Regions from separate parts of the Pseudomonas sp. PS02290 genome, predicted to be linked through region 2. Evidence: riboswitches for the same ligand, from Rfam matches in the RefSeq annotation. Region 2 holds a riboswitch; the other holds the start of a gene.

Region 1 (7,831 bases), on a different contig from region 2:
CAGCCCTCCAGCACCAGCATCGGCGCCGGGTAAAATTCCTTGACCGGGCCGAGGCACAGGATCGCCAGGGGTTTTGAACCGGTTGGCATCTTCAGCAGATCCGCCAGGGCCTGGGGATCGAACAGCGACACCCAGCCCATGCCCAGGCCCTCGGCACGGGCCGCCAGCCAGAGGTTCTGGATCGCGCAAGACAACGACGCCATGTCCATTTCCGGCAGGGTCCGGCGGCCGAAGATGTGTTTGTCGCGGTCGTCCATCAACGCAGCGACCAATACCTCGGCGCAGTCGCTGATGCCCTCGACCTTCAGCTTCATGAAATCGTCGGACCGCTCGCCCAAGGCTTCGGCGGTGCGAATGCGTTCCTCCTCCACCTGCGCCTGAATCTGCGTGCGCAAGGCCGGATCGGTGATGCGCAGGAAACGCCACGGCTGCATCAAACCGACGCTCGGCGCGTGGTGGGCGGCTTCGAGCAGACGGGCCAGCAACTCCGGCGCGACGGTGCCCCCGCAGAAGTGACGCATGTCGCGACGCTCGGCGATGGCGCGGTAAACGGCGGCGCGTTCGGGGTCAGTGAAGGTGTGTTCAGTCATGGCTCGCCTGTCCCGCGCGTGAAACACAGCAATCACCTGCGATGCGCCCCATGTAGGAGTGAGCTTGCTCGCGAAAGCGGTTTTTCAGACAAGGAGTGGGATCGGACGCGCCCACTTCGCGAGCAGGCTCGCTCCCACAGAATGCGGCGGTTGAATTAGATGGGCTCATGGCAAAAACAGCGCCGCCATCGCCTGGGGATTCGAGGGGAAGTAGAAATGCACGTAGGACGCAGTCATGCGCCCTTCGCGGTACACCGCTTCGGCGCCGCGCCCGCCATTGGGGCTGAGGCCGCGGGCGATGGGAGTCAGCTCGGTGCTGGTCAGGGAGTGGTGATAGGTGTGGCCGCGCAGGGTGCCTTCCGGCAGCTCGACCGATTGCAGGGCCAGGGCGGCCAGACGCTTTTGCATCACGGCTTCCCCCTTGAGCAAGCCCACCCCTTCGGCGCGCTGGCCGTCGACATCGGTCAGGGCATCGAGCAGATACAACATCCCGCCGCATTCGGCGAGCAAGGGTTTGCCGGCGGCGTGGTGCGCGCGAATCGCGGCGAGCATGCTGTGGTTTTCCGCCAGCGCCGTGTGATGCAGTTCCGGGTAACCGCCCGGCAGATACAGGCTGTCGGCGTCGGGTAATTCGCGGTCGCGGATCGGCGAAAAGAACGACAGTTCGGCGCCCATCTCCCGCAACAGGTCGAGGCTGGCACCGTAGAAAAACGCAAACGCCTCGTCGTGGGCGATGGCGATTTTCACGCCGGCCAGCAGCGGTTCGGCCGGCACGAATTCCGGCGCGGTAAAGGTCACGGACGGTGGCAACGTGGCGTCGCAGGTGCTGGCCAGCGCGGTGGCAGCAGCGTCGAGGCGCATGTCCAGATCATTCAGTTCGCTCGCCTGAACCAGCCCGAGGTGCCGGCTGGGCAGCTCAATGCCGGTTTCACGGGACAACGCGCCGTACCAGCGCAGGCCTTCGGTCAGGCTGCCTTCGAGCAACTGCGCGTGGCGCACTGTGCCGACGCGATTGGCCAGCACGCCGGCGAATGGCAGATCCGGCTGATAGCGCGCCAACCCCAGCGCCAGGGCGCCAAAGGTCTGGGCCATGGCCGTGCCGTCAATCACCCCCAGCACCGGCACGCCGAAACGCCGGGCCAGGTCTGCGCTGGACGGCGTACCGTCGAACAAGCCCATGACGCCTTCGATGAGGATCAGGTCGGCGTCGGCGGCGGCTTCCCACAACAGGCGCCGGCTTTCGGCCTCGCCGATCATCCACATGTCCAGTTGGTACACCGGATGGCCGCTGGCGCGTTCGAGAATCATCGGGTCGAGAAAGTCCGGCCCGCATTTGAACACCCGCACCTTGCGCCCCTGATTGCGATGCAGACGGGCCAGTGCGGCGGTGACGGTGGTTTTGCCCTGACCGGACGCGGGCGCGGCGATCAATACTGCCGGGCAGTGCCGGGGCTGGCGCTCACTCACAGTTCGATGCCTTTCTGCGCCTTGATGCCGGCTTGAAAGGCATGCTTGACCACGCCGATATCGGAAACGGTATCGGACAAGTCGATCAGTTCCTGCTTCGCCCCGCGACCGGTGACGATCACGTGCTGCATCGGCGGGCGTGCCTGCAAATCGCTCAGCACCTGCTCCAGGTCCAGATAGCCGTGCTTGAGGGCAATGTTCAGCTCATCAAGCACGACCATGCCGATAGAGGCGTCCTTGAGCATTTCCCGGGTCACGGCCCAGGCGGCTTCGGCCGCGGCAATGTCACGCTGGCGGTCCTGGGTTTCCCAGGTGAAGCCCTCGCCCATCACGTGGTAACGCACTTGTTCGGGAAAGCGGCGGAAGAACAGCTCTTCGCCGGTGCTGTGGCGGCCTTTGATGAACTGCACGACGCCGCACTGCATGCCATGGCCCATGGCGCGGGCCAGCATGCCGAAGGCCGAGCTGCTTTTGCCTTTGCCGTTGCCGGTCAGGACCAACAGCAATCCGCATTCATTTGGCGCGCTGGAAATGCGCTCGTCCATCACCGCCTTTTTGCGCAGCATGCGCGCCAGGTGGCGTTCGTCACGTTCGGGGGATTCGCTCATCTCAGCTCTCCGCTTGAGGGCAGGTGTGGCAAACGGAGGGCACAGGCAAAGACTGTCAGCAGGCACCGGACAAGGCCCGGCCTGCAGCAGAGCATCGCCCTCCGTGATGCTGTTCGATGGATCAGGCCGGTCTCCGGACTCATGAGTTGCCACAACCGTGGCAGGCCAGGCGCCTTCCCATGCTCAGCGAACACAGTGGCATTGTGCGTGGCCTTGACTCATTTACCGTTGCGGAGGCAGCGCCGGAATTGATCGCACGAGCAATCGCACCGGCTTCCCTGTTTCACCCTGTGGACCAACAAGGTCCCGGGCACCTGAAACATGGCGCGAAGGTTAGAGGGTTGACTGGGGAGCGTCAATCGACCCGTGGGCAGAGCGCCCACGGGTTAACGGGATCTCACCCTGGAGTGCACAGGTGTTCCTGCAGCAACAGCCCATGAACACGTTGCCTCAAAAACGACTATTGCCTGGCCAAGTTCGACGGCTGGATAACGCGCTTGGCATTCAGCCAGGCCTTTTGCCAATAAGGCTTGTCCAGGCTGTCGAGTTTGACGGTGCCGCCGGTGGCCGGTGCATGAACGAATCGCCCTTCCCCGACGTAGATGCCGGCGTGGCTGACGTGGGAGCCGCCGCCCGTGGCGAAGAACACCAGATCACCGGTCTGTAACTGGCTGCGGTCGATGTCCGGGCCACGCAGGGTGATCATTTCCCGCGTGGATCGCGGCAAGGTGATACCGGCAGCGTCGTGGTAGACATAGCCGATCAGGCCGCTGCAATCGAAACCCGAATCAGGCGTGTTGCCGCCCCAGCGATAGGGCGTGCCAACGAGGCCGATCGCGCGCAACAGAACGTCGTCGGCGAGCGGTGAAGAAAACTGGGGAGGAGCGGAGACCACAGGCCGGTAGACGACCTTGCGTGGAGCAGGCGGTGGAGTGCTGGAACATGCGGCCAGCAGCACAGCCAGAGAGGCGACGATCAGGCGAACCGTTAACGACATAAACACGACAACCTGTGCGGGATGCAGCTTACTTTGCCGAGGGCCGGGGTCGCGCGCAAGAGGGGTTAGCCCTTTGCGCGCCCGGAATTAACGGGTTTGGCGCTTGATTGTAGTCGAGCTCATCGCGGTGGTGGTTGCAGGTACCGTTGAGGGTGCCATCGCCAGCGCGCGTTTGGCTTCGATGAACGTCTTGGCCCAGTAAGCATCGTCGAGGCTGTCGACGCGGACACCACCGCTGCGGCGGCTGCTGGAGTGGATGAATTGATCATCGCCCAGGTAGATGCCCGCATGGCTGACACGACCACGGCCGGCAGTGCTGAAGAACAGCAGGTCGCCTGGCTTGAGGTCATTGCGTTTAACGAGAGGGGCGTCGATGTTGATCATTTCGCGGGAGGAACGCGGCAGGCTCATGCCCGCCTCTTCGCGGAAGAGATAACCGATGAAACCGCTGCAGTCGAAACCAGAGGTGGTCGACGTGCCGCCGAAGCGATAGCGAGTGCCTATCAGGGATTTGCCGCGCTCGAGGATGCTGTCAGCCAGAACCGGCAGGCGGTACGGCTTGTTATCGGCAAATTGAGCGAGCTCGTCTTCGGTGGCGACTTCGTCATCCAGTACGGAGGATGCGTAATCGGCACGATTGCTGGCGGATTGAGCGGTGGCAGAGTCCCGGAACTGGGGGCTTTGCGACTGTTGTTGCGACGTCGGCATCTGGGCCGCACAGCCGAACAACAGCGTTACGAGTGCGAGAGGCACGAGGGGTGCGAAGCGGTTTAGCATGTGCACGACCGTGGCTGAAGTGTAAAGAAGCCGAGACTATGCCTTCAATCGTACCCATTTGCAAATTCAATCGAAACAAATGTGACTTACGATGTCGTCCATCACTTCTAAGGCTCTACACCGCAGAAACGCATCCATGTGCGCGGAATGATCGGTCGGCGAAGGGTTTATCTCGGCAGTAAAGCCTCCCGTCACCCGAGCGCGCAGCATGGGCTCATGAATGTATGGGAAGCTGGCGGTGGTTCCAATGCTGAGCACAGCGTCAAAGCCTTTTGCCATCTCTTCCTGAAGCACGTTCAGTGCCAACTCTGGCAACATCTCCTCAAACAACACCACCGATGGCCTCAAAACGCCAGTGCAGCGGGCGCACAGCGGTGGCAGTGGTCGGTTGAGGCGCTCGCTCAACAGCGGATCCTCGGCGCCACAAGATTGACAGTAGAGCGGCGCCAACTGGCCATGAATTTCGATCAGGCGTTCTGGCGGACTGCCCGCAGCGCGATGATAGCCGTCGACGTTTTGCGTCAACACCCAGCATTCCGGCTTGCGCCGCTGCAATTCGGCGATGGCATAGTGCGCCGCATTGGGACGTCCGCCCAGGCAAGCGCTGCCCAATTGTGCAATGTATTTCCAGCACAGCGCCGGATCACGACGCAGCATCGGGCCGGACAACGCCATTTCGATCGGCAGGCCGTCGTCGGTCTCGCCGTTGTACAGACCACCGACACCGCGATAGGTCGGCAAACCCGAATCCGCCGAAAGGCCAGCACCGGTGATGATCAGGATGCGTGTGGCATGGCGCAGGGCCGCGGCGGTTTGCAGGACCAAAGCCTGATCGACCACGGACGCGCTTACCAACCGAGGGTTTCTTTCAGGAACGGAATGGTCAGCTTGCGCTGGGCCTGCAGTGAGGCTTGATCGAGCTGTTCAAGCAGGTCGAACAGCGCACTCATGCTGCGCTTGCCGCGGGTGAGGATGAAATGCCCCACTTCGTCGGTGAGGTGCAGGCCCCGGCGGGACGCGCGCAATTGCAGGGCGCGGAGTTTTTCTTCGTCGGACAACAGGCGCATCTGGAACACCAGCGCCATGGTCAGCCGTGATTTCAAGTCCGCCAGCTTGACCGGCAGCTCCCGGGGCGAGCATGACGCGGCGATGAGCAAGCGTCGGCCACTGTCGCGCAGCCGGTTGAACAGGTGGAACAAGGCCTCTTCCCATTCAGGCTTGCCAACCACCGCCTGAAGGTCATCGAGGCACACCAGTTCGTACTGCTCCAGATGATCGAACAGGCCGATGCCCTGATCGAGCAGCTCGGCCATCGGCAGATAAACCGCTGGCTCGCCCATCTGTTCGAATCGCAGGCAGGCAGCCTGCAACAGGTGCGTGCGCCCTACCCCGTTCTTGCCCCACAGATAGATGAGGCTTTCCGTCCAGCCGGCCTCGGCTTCGCACAGCCGCTCGACATAGCCGAGTGCAGCGGCATTGGCGCCTGGATAGTAATTGATGAAGGTGGCGTCATCACGCAGACGCACACTCAGGGGCAGCTGAACTGGTTTCATGCTGGCTGAACGGTTCGTGACGAACCGCCAAGGGGCCTCTGTGAAAAGTGCGCAAAGTCTATACCCGCAGGGCTGGCCGCACAATGCGGCAGACCGCCAGCAAAATCAAAGGCTTGCGTATGTCACTGGTATCACTGGGGAATACGGGCAAAACCCGCCGAGAAAGGAGGCGCGCGGTGAGCACCGCGCGCCGGTACGCATCCTGATTCGCGGGAATCAGAGATCCGGGTCGTCCAGACCGCCGTAGATGTCCGAATCCTTGTACAGGTCATGAACATGGCGCACCAGGACCATGATCACCGCCGCCACCGGCAGGGCCAGCAGGATGCCGGTGAACCCGAACAGCTCGCCGCCCGCCAGAATCGCGAAGATCACCGCAACCGGGTGCAGACCGATGCGATCACCCACCAGCAACGGGGTCAGCACCATGCCTTCCAGTGCCTGACCGACCATGAACACCGCGACGATGCCCAGCATCGGATACAGGTCGCCGCCGAACTGGAAGAAGCCCGCCAGAATCGCCGAGCCGATGCCGATCACGAAACCCATGTATGGCACGATGGCCGCCAGGCCGGCAATGACACCGATCAACAGACCCAGCTCCAGCCCGACCAGCATCAGGCCGGCGGCGTAAATCACGCCCAGCGCGACCATCACCAGCAACTGGCCGCGAATGAACGCACCCAATACCTCATGGCACTCGTCCGCCAGCGCGACGATCTTCTTCTCGCGGTGACGGGGCAGCAGGCTGCGCACCTTCGCCATCATCACGTCCCAGTCACGCAACAGATAGAAGCAGACCACCGGGATCAGCACCAGGTTGGTCAGCCAGCCGATCAGCGCCAGGGTCGAGGTCGTGGCCTGGGACAAGACGATGCCGACGATGTCGCCGGTCTGGCCCATGTGCTCCGAGATCGCCGCCTTGACCTTGTCGAACTTCCAGAAGCCGTCTGCCAGCCCCAACTTGGCCTGCGCCCACGGCATGGCGGTGTGTTGCAGCCAGTCGAGGATTTGCGGTGCCAGTTCGTACAGGCGGTAAAGCTGCTTGGCCAGCATTGGCACCAGCACCAGCAGCAGGCCCATGAAAATCAGGGTGAACAACAGGAACACGGTCACCACACTCATGGTGCGGGACAGCTTCAGTTTTTCCAGCCGGTCTGCCAGCGGATCGCCCATGTACGCCAGCAGCAGCGCCACAAGGAACGGCGTCAGAATCGAATGCAGCAGCCAGACGAACAAACAGACCAGGACAACCCCGCCCAGCCAGAACCAACGACGCGTATCAGTCATTACTGCCTCTTTCCCCAGGATGATGTGCTTCGAGCAACGTCGTTATGAACCTGTTCACCAACGGAAGTGCAATGCGCTGTCCGAAACAGCAGGCGGCTGCGGCGCTACCGGCGTGCCGTCCGCAGCAACGGGCGCGGCGTTGACCGGCGCGCTGGCGATTTCACCGGCCGGCACTTCCTGCAGTTTCGCCAGCGCCAGTTGGGAACGCAACTGATCGGGGCTGCCGCTGACGTCGAACGCGATGCGATCACCGTCGGCTGATTTCAGGCGGCCGCCGAACGGTTCGAGCAGGCGCAACAGCTGCGCGTAACGCTCAAGATTCATGCCCTGCACATCCAGCACCATGCCCGTCGAGGCACCCGGCTTGACCACGAAGCGTGGCGCCAGTCGCTGGCTTACTGCCAACAGTACCGCGTCGGCCAGTTCCGCCGAGCTCGCGCCGCTGGCACTGCCCTGCTCAATCTTGTCCCCCAGCCACAGGTGCCATTTGCCCTGCCACTGGCCGCCGTTTTCCTGCGCGTGAACCGCCAGAATCGCGTCCGAACCGTA
Region 2 (7,831 bases):
CGAATGCACCGCCGGTTGCGGCGCGCCGACGATATGCGGCACCACCAGGATCACCGCGCCCAAGGCCTTCAACAGCCAGTGCCGGGCAAACACGATCAACGCCAGGCCTGCAGCCGTGGAGGCGGCGGTGCCGACCCACCAGATCTGCCGTTGTGTCAGGTCTGCCGCGACAGTGCCGGGCAGCTCGGGCGGCAAACCGAGAGTGGGCGCCAGCACGAACACCGCATAACCGGCCAACCCCCACAGCACGCCTTCGCGGGCACTGGTCGGCGTACGCAGGGTGTACAGCGCCGCCAGCATCAGGGCGAAGCCGACCGCGACCACCAGATTGCCGCCGGTGGTGGACAGCACGCGCTGCCAGCCGTCTTCCGGCTCCCAGGCTTCGGCGTCATGGACGTGGCCGGCCATCGCACCCTCGGCGTGCTCGTGCATCTCAGCAGCCGGGGCCTTTTCGTAGGTCTCCGCCTGCAGGATCAGTGGCGCCACCGAGAAGCTCTGCAGCAGCGTCAACAACAGGGCGGCGAGCAGTCCGGTGAACCCGGCCGTTTGCGCAATTCGCTTGAACATGGCGGCGGGTCTCAATGGCACGGGAAGGCGGAGCTGTGGCGGGTGTCGTGTGCTGCGTTGTGCACCGCATCGATGTGGGAGAAACCGGCGAAGTACACCAGAAACGCACCGAGAAACATCGCGCTGACGGCGGCGACAAGGCGCTGGCTTTGGGTGGCGGTCACGGCTGTTGTGGTGTTTGTGCTGGTGCCGGACGTCTGGCGGGGTGTGCTGATGGACATGGCGCTTCCCTCTGAAGTGGATTCAGCGGACGGAAAGACGCGAAGACTCCGCAGGCGAAGGCCGGCAGTGATCAACAGCGCCCGCCCACCGCGGGTTGTGTTATGTAGCGTTATCGGGCCGGTCTCCGGGCTCGCGAGGGGCACATGCATCAGCCGTGACAGCCGTCGTGCCTTCAAGAATCGCCTTCCCATATCGTTGCCGACACAGTGGATCTGACTCTTCACTCGCTTACCGTTGCGGGGGCAGCACCGGACTGATACACACCCGAAGGTCTGTACGCACCGGTTTCCCGTTTCACCCTGTGAAGGGCACCCGTAACAAGGTGTGTAGCAGACCACGGGCTGTTTGGCTCGTCAATCGGCCCTTCAGCCGATGCGTCAATCAATGCAGCGATCGGTGCGTCAATTGGTGCGGCGATCATTGCAAAGCGCGATTGACCGGCCTCCAGTCACTGCGTAGCCTTGCGCACTTGAGGTTCGCCGGGCGCCTTTATCAACTACCAAGGCCACCGGCGCTAAGAAGGGAATGCGGTATCAAGCCGCAGCTGCCCCCGCAACTGTAAACGGACAGCTTCATTGCACAGCCACTGCGCGAGCGGGAAGGCGCGATGAATACCGGTCGCCTGATGATGCCTATCAGCGACCGGCCGCCGTGAGCCAGGAGACCTGCCTCGAATCGGACCGCCTGCAAGCGGCCGAGGAATTCCACTACAACCGGGCGGGGTGATCCGGTGGCGAATCGAACCGCGCGCCTGCTTCCACCGGCCTGCGCTGCTTTCGTCCTCGTTGCCCCGCCGCACGCCTGAGGGCAACCGATGAAAACACTGGCCAAACTCCCCGTCACCATCGTCACCGGCTTTCTCGGCTCGGGCAAAACCACCTTGCTGCGGCACATGCTCGACAACGCCGAAGGCCGACGCATCGCCGTCATCGTCAATGAATTCGGCGAACTGGGCATCGATGGCGACATCCTCAAGCAATGCACCATCGGCTGCACCGAAGAAGAAGCCGTCGGTCGCGTGTACGAACTGGCCAACGGCTGCCTGTGCTGCACCGTTCAGGAAGAGTTTTTCCCGGTGATGCAGGAACTGGTTGCCCGTCGTGGCGACCTCGATCACATCCTCATCGAAACCTCGGGTCTGGCCCTGCCGAAACCCCTGGTCCAAGCCTTCCAGTGGCCGGAAATCCGCAACGCCTGCACCGTCGACGCCGTGATCACCGTAGTCGACAGCCCGGCCGTGCTCGCAGGCACCTTCGCCGCGTTCCCGGACCAAGTCGACGCCCAGCGCAAGCTCGATCCGAACCTGGATCACGAATCGCCGCTGCACGAACTGTTCGCCGACCAACTGGCCAGCGCCGACCTCGTCGTGCTGAACAAGGCCGACATGCTCGACGCGGATGCTCTCGCCGCCGTGCGTGCCGAAGTCGCCGAAGAACTGCCGCCGGCGGTGAAGATCGTCGAAGCGAACAGGGGCCAGCTGCCGATCAGCGTATTGCTGGGCCTGGGCGCCGAATCCGAGCTGCACATCGACGGGCGCAAGACCCACCACGATCACCACGAAGGCGACGATCATGATGATCACGACCATGACGCCTTCGACTCGATTTCCATCACGCTTCCCCAGGCCGACGAATCGCTGTTGCTCGACGCGCTGACCCAGGCCGTCGTCCAGCACGGCATCCTGCGTGTCAAAGGCTTCGCCGCCATTCCCGGCAAACCCATGCGCTTGTTGGTGCAAGGTGTCGGCACGCGTTTCGACAAGCATTTCGACCGCGCCTGGAAAGCAGACGAAGCCCGGGAAACCCACTTGGTGCTGATCGGCCAGGAACTCGACGCCGGCGTCCTTGAAGCGCAATTGCGCGACGCAGTCTCAGGCATAAAAGGCTAACCATGCACCTGCTGCGTACACAGCCCGGCGGCTTCGTCCCCGACGACAGCATCGCTGACCTGGGCCAGACGCCCGCCGAGCTGGTGATCCTGTGCAGCGCCGACTCGAATCTGGCGCTGCTGGCTGAAACCGCGCGGCAATTGCCGGATAGCTACCCGAGCCTGCGCCTGGCCAACCCGATGCAGGTGCAAAACCATGCGTCGGTGGATCTGTACGTGGACGAGGTGCTGCGCCACGCCAAAGTCATCCTGATTTCCCTGCACGGCGGCATCGGCTACTGGCGTTACGGCGTCGAGCGGCTGGTGGAGCTGGCCGCGAAAGGCGTGAAGCTGATTCTGATCCCGGGCTGTGATCGGCCAGACCCCGAGCTGAGCGGCCTGAGCACGGAATCCGTCGAAGACCGCGAGCGTCTCTGGCATTACCTGCGTCAGGGCGGCAAGCACAACGCGCTGGCGCTGTTCAATTTCATCGCCACACGCTGGCTGGGCGGCGACTACCCGTGGGCCGAGCCGCAGACCCTGCCGCGCACCGTGATTTATCACCCGCAGAACGCCAACGCCGACCTGGCCCGCTGGCAGGCCGACTGGCGCGCCGATCAGCCGGTCGCGGCCGTGCTTTTCTATCGCTCCCACCTGCAGGCTGCCAACACCGGCTTCATCGATGTGTTCTGCGAGCGCTTGTCGGCCCAGGGCCTGAACCCGTTGCCGATTGCCGTCGCCAGCCTGAAGGAAGCCGGCTGCATGAGCGCGATACAGGACTGGCTCGACGAGGTGGATTGCGAGGTGATTCTCAACACCACCGGCTTCGCCCAATCCAGCCCGGAAGCGCCGGATGTTCGGCCGTTTCGCCGAGACATCCCGGTCATTCAGGCCATTTGCGCCCAGGACAACGAACCCGCCTGGCAGGCAAGCGCCCAAGGGCTGGGCCCCCGAGACCTGGCGATGCACATCGCGCTGCCGGAACTGGACGGGCGCATCATCAGCCGGCCAATCAGCTTCAAGGACCTGGCCTGGCACAGCGAGCGCAGTCAGTCCGACGTGGTTTGCTACCGCGCCCAGCCGGAGCGCATGGATTTCGTCGCCGAACTGGCCCGGCGCTGGGTGCTGCTCGCCCGCACCGCCAACACCGACAAGCGCGTAGCGCTGATTCTGGCCAACTATCCAACCCGCGACGGGCGCATCGGCAACGGCGTCGGCCTCGACACGCCAGCGGCCGCGCTGAACATCCTTAAGGCCATGCAGGCGGAGGGTTACCCTGTTGAGGACTTGCCCGAGACCGGTACTGCGCTGATTCACGCCTTGCTCGGCGGCGTCACCAATGACCCGGACAGCCTCGATCGACGGCCGTGCCACCAGAGCATGGCCATGGACGAGTACAGGGCGGCGTTTCAAGCGCTGCCGCAAGCCAATCGCGATGCAGTCATCGCGCGATGGGGCGCCCCTGACACCGACCCCATGTGTCGGGACGGGCGGATGATGATCGCCGGCCTGCGTTTCGGCATGACCTTCGTCGGCATTCAACCGGCGCGTGGCTACAACGTGGACCACAGCGCGGTGTATCACGACCCTGATCTGGTCCCGCCCCACGGCTATCTGGCGTTTTACTTCTGGCTGCGCAAACGCTATGGCGCTCACGCTGTCATCCACGTCGGCAAGCACGGCAATCTGGAATGGCTGCCGGGCAAAGGCGTCGGTCTGTCCGAGTATTGCTGGCCGGACGCGATCCTTGGCCCGATGCCGAATATCTACCCGTTCATCGTCAACGATCCGGGCGAGGGCGCCCAGGCCAAGCGCCGCACCCAGGCGGTGATCATCGACCACTTGATGCCACCGCTGACCCGCGCCGAAACCTACGGTCCGTTGCGCGACCTTGAACTGCTGGCGGACGAATATTACGAAGCGCAGCTGCTTGATCCGCGCCGCGCCAGGGAGCTGCAAAAAGACATTCTCAGGCTGGTGCGCGAGACCCACATCGACCGCGAACTGGCGATGGACGGGGACGCCAACAGCGAGGCCGACGCCGCCGTGTGGCTGCCGCGTCTGGACACCTACCTGTGCGACCTGAAGGAGTCGCAGATCCGCGACGGCTTGCACGTATTCGGCGAGTCGCCCACCGGCCGGCTGCGCATCGACACGCTGCTGGCCATGGTGCGCGTGCCTCGCGGCGATGGTCGCGGCGGTCAGGCCAGTCTGCTGCGGGCGTTGAGTCAGGCGCTGGCGCTGGATTTCGACCCGCTGGACTGTGATCTCGGTGCGCCATGGACCGGCGACAAACCTCACGCATTACATGAAGTCAGCGCTGAATCATGGCGCACGACGGGTGATACCCGTGAGCGGCTGGAGCTGTTGGCCGCGCAGATGATTGAGCAGATTGCCAGCGGCGTGCCTCTCAGTAATCGGTTAGAAAACAACAGCTTGTCCGACGTTGTTCAGTCCCTGCATGAAGTGGTTATCCCTCGCCTCGACGCCTGCGGTCCTGCCGAGATGTCGAACCTGCTCGGCGCATTAAGTGGGCGATTCGTCCCGGCCGGGCCGAGCGGCGCCCCCAGTCGTGGACGGCTGGACGTGCTGCCCACCGGGCGCAACTTCTTCTCCGTGGACGTGCGCAATCTGCCGACCATGACCGCGTGGCGCATTGGTTTCCAGTCGGCAAATCTGTTGCTGGAGAGGCACTTACAGGATCATGGTGATTATCTACGTCAACTGGGGCTTTCGGTCTGGGGTACGGCGACCATGCGCACCGGCGGTGATGACATCGCCCAGGCCATGGCGCTAATGGGCGTGCGTCCGGTGTGGGCGACGGGCAGTCAGCGCGTCGATGACTTTGAGATCCTGCCCCTGAGCCTGCTCGACCGGCCGCGGGTCGATGTCACCCTGCGGGTCTCCGGTTTCTTCCGCGACGCCTTCGCCAACCTGATCCGCCTTTTCGACGCCGCAGTGCAGGCCGTCGCAGCACTGGACGAGCCCGACGACATGAACCCGCTGGCCGCCCGCGTGCGCCAGGAGCGCGAGCAATTGCAGCGCGACGGTCTGGATGCCGAGCAAGCGGCGAAGCAGGCTGGCTGGCGCATCTTCGGGGCCAAGCCAGGCGCGTATGGCGCAGGGGTACAGAACGCCATCGACGGGCGCTTGTGGCAGAGCCGCGAAGACCTCGCCGAGGTCTACCTGAACTGGGGCGGCTACGCCTACGGCGGCAGCGACGAAGGCACGCCGGCCCGTGACGGTTTTGCCAAGCGGCTGAGCCAGGTTCAGGCGGTGCTGCAGAACCAGGACAACCGCGAACACGATGTGCTGGATTCAAACGATTACTACCAGTTCCAGGGCGGCATGCTGGCGGCAGTGGAAAGCCTGTCCGGCGAGAAAGTCGCCAGTTATCACGGCGACCACAGCCAGCCTGATCTGCCGAAGATCCGTACGCTGAAGGAAGAGCTCAACCGGGTGGTGCGCTCCCGGGCGGCCAACCCGAAGTGGATCGAAGGGGTCAAGCGCCACGGCTACAAGGGTGCGTTCGAGATGGCGGCGACGGTGGATTTCCTGTTCGCCTTCGACGCTACCACCGAGCTGATCGACGATCACCAATACGCGCTCCTGGCCGATGCCTATCTGCTGGACGCCTCGACCCGCGATTTCATCCAGCAGCACAACCCGGATGCGCTGCGGGACATGACCGAGCGCATGCTCGAGGCGCAGCAGCGCGGCCTGTGGCAGGAACCGGGCGAGTACCGCGAGGCGCTGGAGAATCTGTTGCTGGACATCGAAGAGTCATGAGCGTGAATGAGGGCCTGCACAGCAGCCCGTGCAGACGCCTGACTGGATTGAACACCGTGATTGACCCGCGGCTTTACGAGAACCGACCATGACCGACACCCCACATTTTCCCCTCGCTGCCGTCGTCGGTGCCGATGACCTGAAGCTCGCCCTGTGCCTGACCGCCATCGACCCGAAAATTGGTGGCGTGCTGATCGAGGGCCCGCGGGGCATGGCCAAATCGACCCTGGCCCGAGGGCTGGCGGATCTGCTGGCCAGCGGTCAGTTCGTCACGCTGCCGCTGGGTGCAACCGAAGAGCGCCTGGTCGGCACGCTGGACCTCGACGCGGCGCTGGGCGAAGGCCGCGCGGCATTCTCGCCGGGGGTTCTGGCCAGGGCGGACGGCGGCGTGCTGTACGTCGATGAGGTCAATCTGCTGCCGGACCATCTGGTCGACCTGCTGCTGGACGTGGCCGCCAGCGGGGTCAATCTGGTGGAGCGCGACGGCATTTCCCATCGCCATGCCGCGCGCTTTGTGCTGATCGGCACCATGAACCCGGAAGAAGGCGAACTGCGCCCGCAGTTGCTCGACCGTTTCGGCCTGAACGTGGCGTTGAGCGGGCAGACATTGCCGGAACAGCGGGGGCAGATCATTCGCCGCCGTCTGGATTTCGACGCCGCACCTGAAGCGTTCTGCCAGCACTGGGCCCCGCAGCAGCAGGCGTTAAAGGCGCGGTGTGAAACCGCCCGAAGCCTGTTGCCGAACATCGAGCTGGATGATGTCAGTCTGGGCCTGATCACCGAGCGTTGCTTTGCGGCCGGGGTCGACGGTTTGCGTGCGGATCTGGTCTGGTTGCGCGCGGCCCGTGCCCATGCTGCCTGGCGCGGCGGTGCTCGGATCACCGAAACCGACATCGACGCCGTGGCCGAATTCGCCTTGCGCCATCGCCGTCGCGAGCCGCAACCGCCCCATCAGCCCCAATCCCGGCCGCCTGCGTCATCGGAGCAAAGCCCGCCGAGAGCCGACAACGGCGCTCAGCCGCAGCACGAAGCGCCAGAAACAGGCGAGGGCAGTTGGGGTGAGTTGCCCGCCCGCAGCGTGCAGGCGGGCAGTCGCAAAGAAGTACCCCACTGGCCAAAAAAGCCCTAGGCATTCGCCCCCGCCTGTCCAAGGGGGCGAATGCCAGCCCTCGACCGGGCGCACTGGTCGGCGGTAGAAACGGCGCTGCCCGCCCCGGTGCGGAGGGCGCCATTGCCTGGCTGCCGACCTTGCTGCGCGGCCGCCCTCGGGTTCGTGACGATCTGGTACGTCAGCCCCGCAGTCGCCGGCCGGAGCAGCTCTGGCTGGTGATCGTCGACGCGTCGGCATCGACCCGGCGCAATCAGGCGTTGAGTCAGGCGAAGGGTT

The links. A riboswitch is a leader RNA that binds a small molecule or an ion and turns the genes downstream of it on or off. The one in region 2 is predicted to bind cobalamin.
Region 1: another riboswitch for cobalamin. It lies ahead of cobO (cob(I)yrinic acid a,c-diamide adenosyltransferase); the one in region 2 lies ahead of cobW (cobalamin biosynthesis protein CobW).

The regions. Positions count from the first base shown of each region.
Region 1 is NZ_JASCOY010000008.1:128,409-136,239, forward strand. It holds gene bluB (5,6-dimethylbenzimidazole synthase) at 1-590, opposite strand, end outside; gene QMX88_RS06865 (cobyrinate a,c-diamide synthase) at 756-2,057, opposite strand; gene cobO (cob(I)yrinic acid a,c-diamide adenosyltransferase) at 2,054-2,665, opposite strand; cobalamin riboswitch at 2,773-2,998, opposite strand; gene QMX88_RS06875 (C40 family peptidase) at 3,126-3,662, opposite strand; gene QMX88_RS06880 (C40 family peptidase) at 3,750-4,439, opposite strand; gene QMX88_RS06885 (NAD-dependent deacylase) at 4,506-5,279, opposite strand; gene hda (DnaA regulatory inactivator Hda) at 5,288-5,992, opposite strand; gene QMX88_RS06895 (AI-2E family transporter) at 6,209-7,282, opposite strand; gene QMX88_RS06900 (DUF2066 domain-containing protein) at 7,337-7,831, opposite strand, start outside.
Region 2 is NZ_JASCOY010000065.1:15,395-23,225, forward strand. It holds gene QMX88_RS21825 (CbtA family protein) at 1-567, opposite strand, end outside; gene QMX88_RS21830 (CbtB domain-containing protein) at 579-788, opposite strand; cobalamin riboswitch at 888-1,120, opposite strand; cobalamin riboswitch at 1,245-1,476, shown strand; gene cobW (cobalamin biosynthesis protein CobW) at 1,604-2,677, shown strand; gene cobN (cobaltochelatase subunit CobN) at 2,680-6,444, shown strand; gene QMX88_RS21845 (ATP-binding protein) at 6,533-7,573, shown strand; gene QMX88_RS21850 (vWA domain-containing protein) at 7,627-7,831, shown strand, end outside.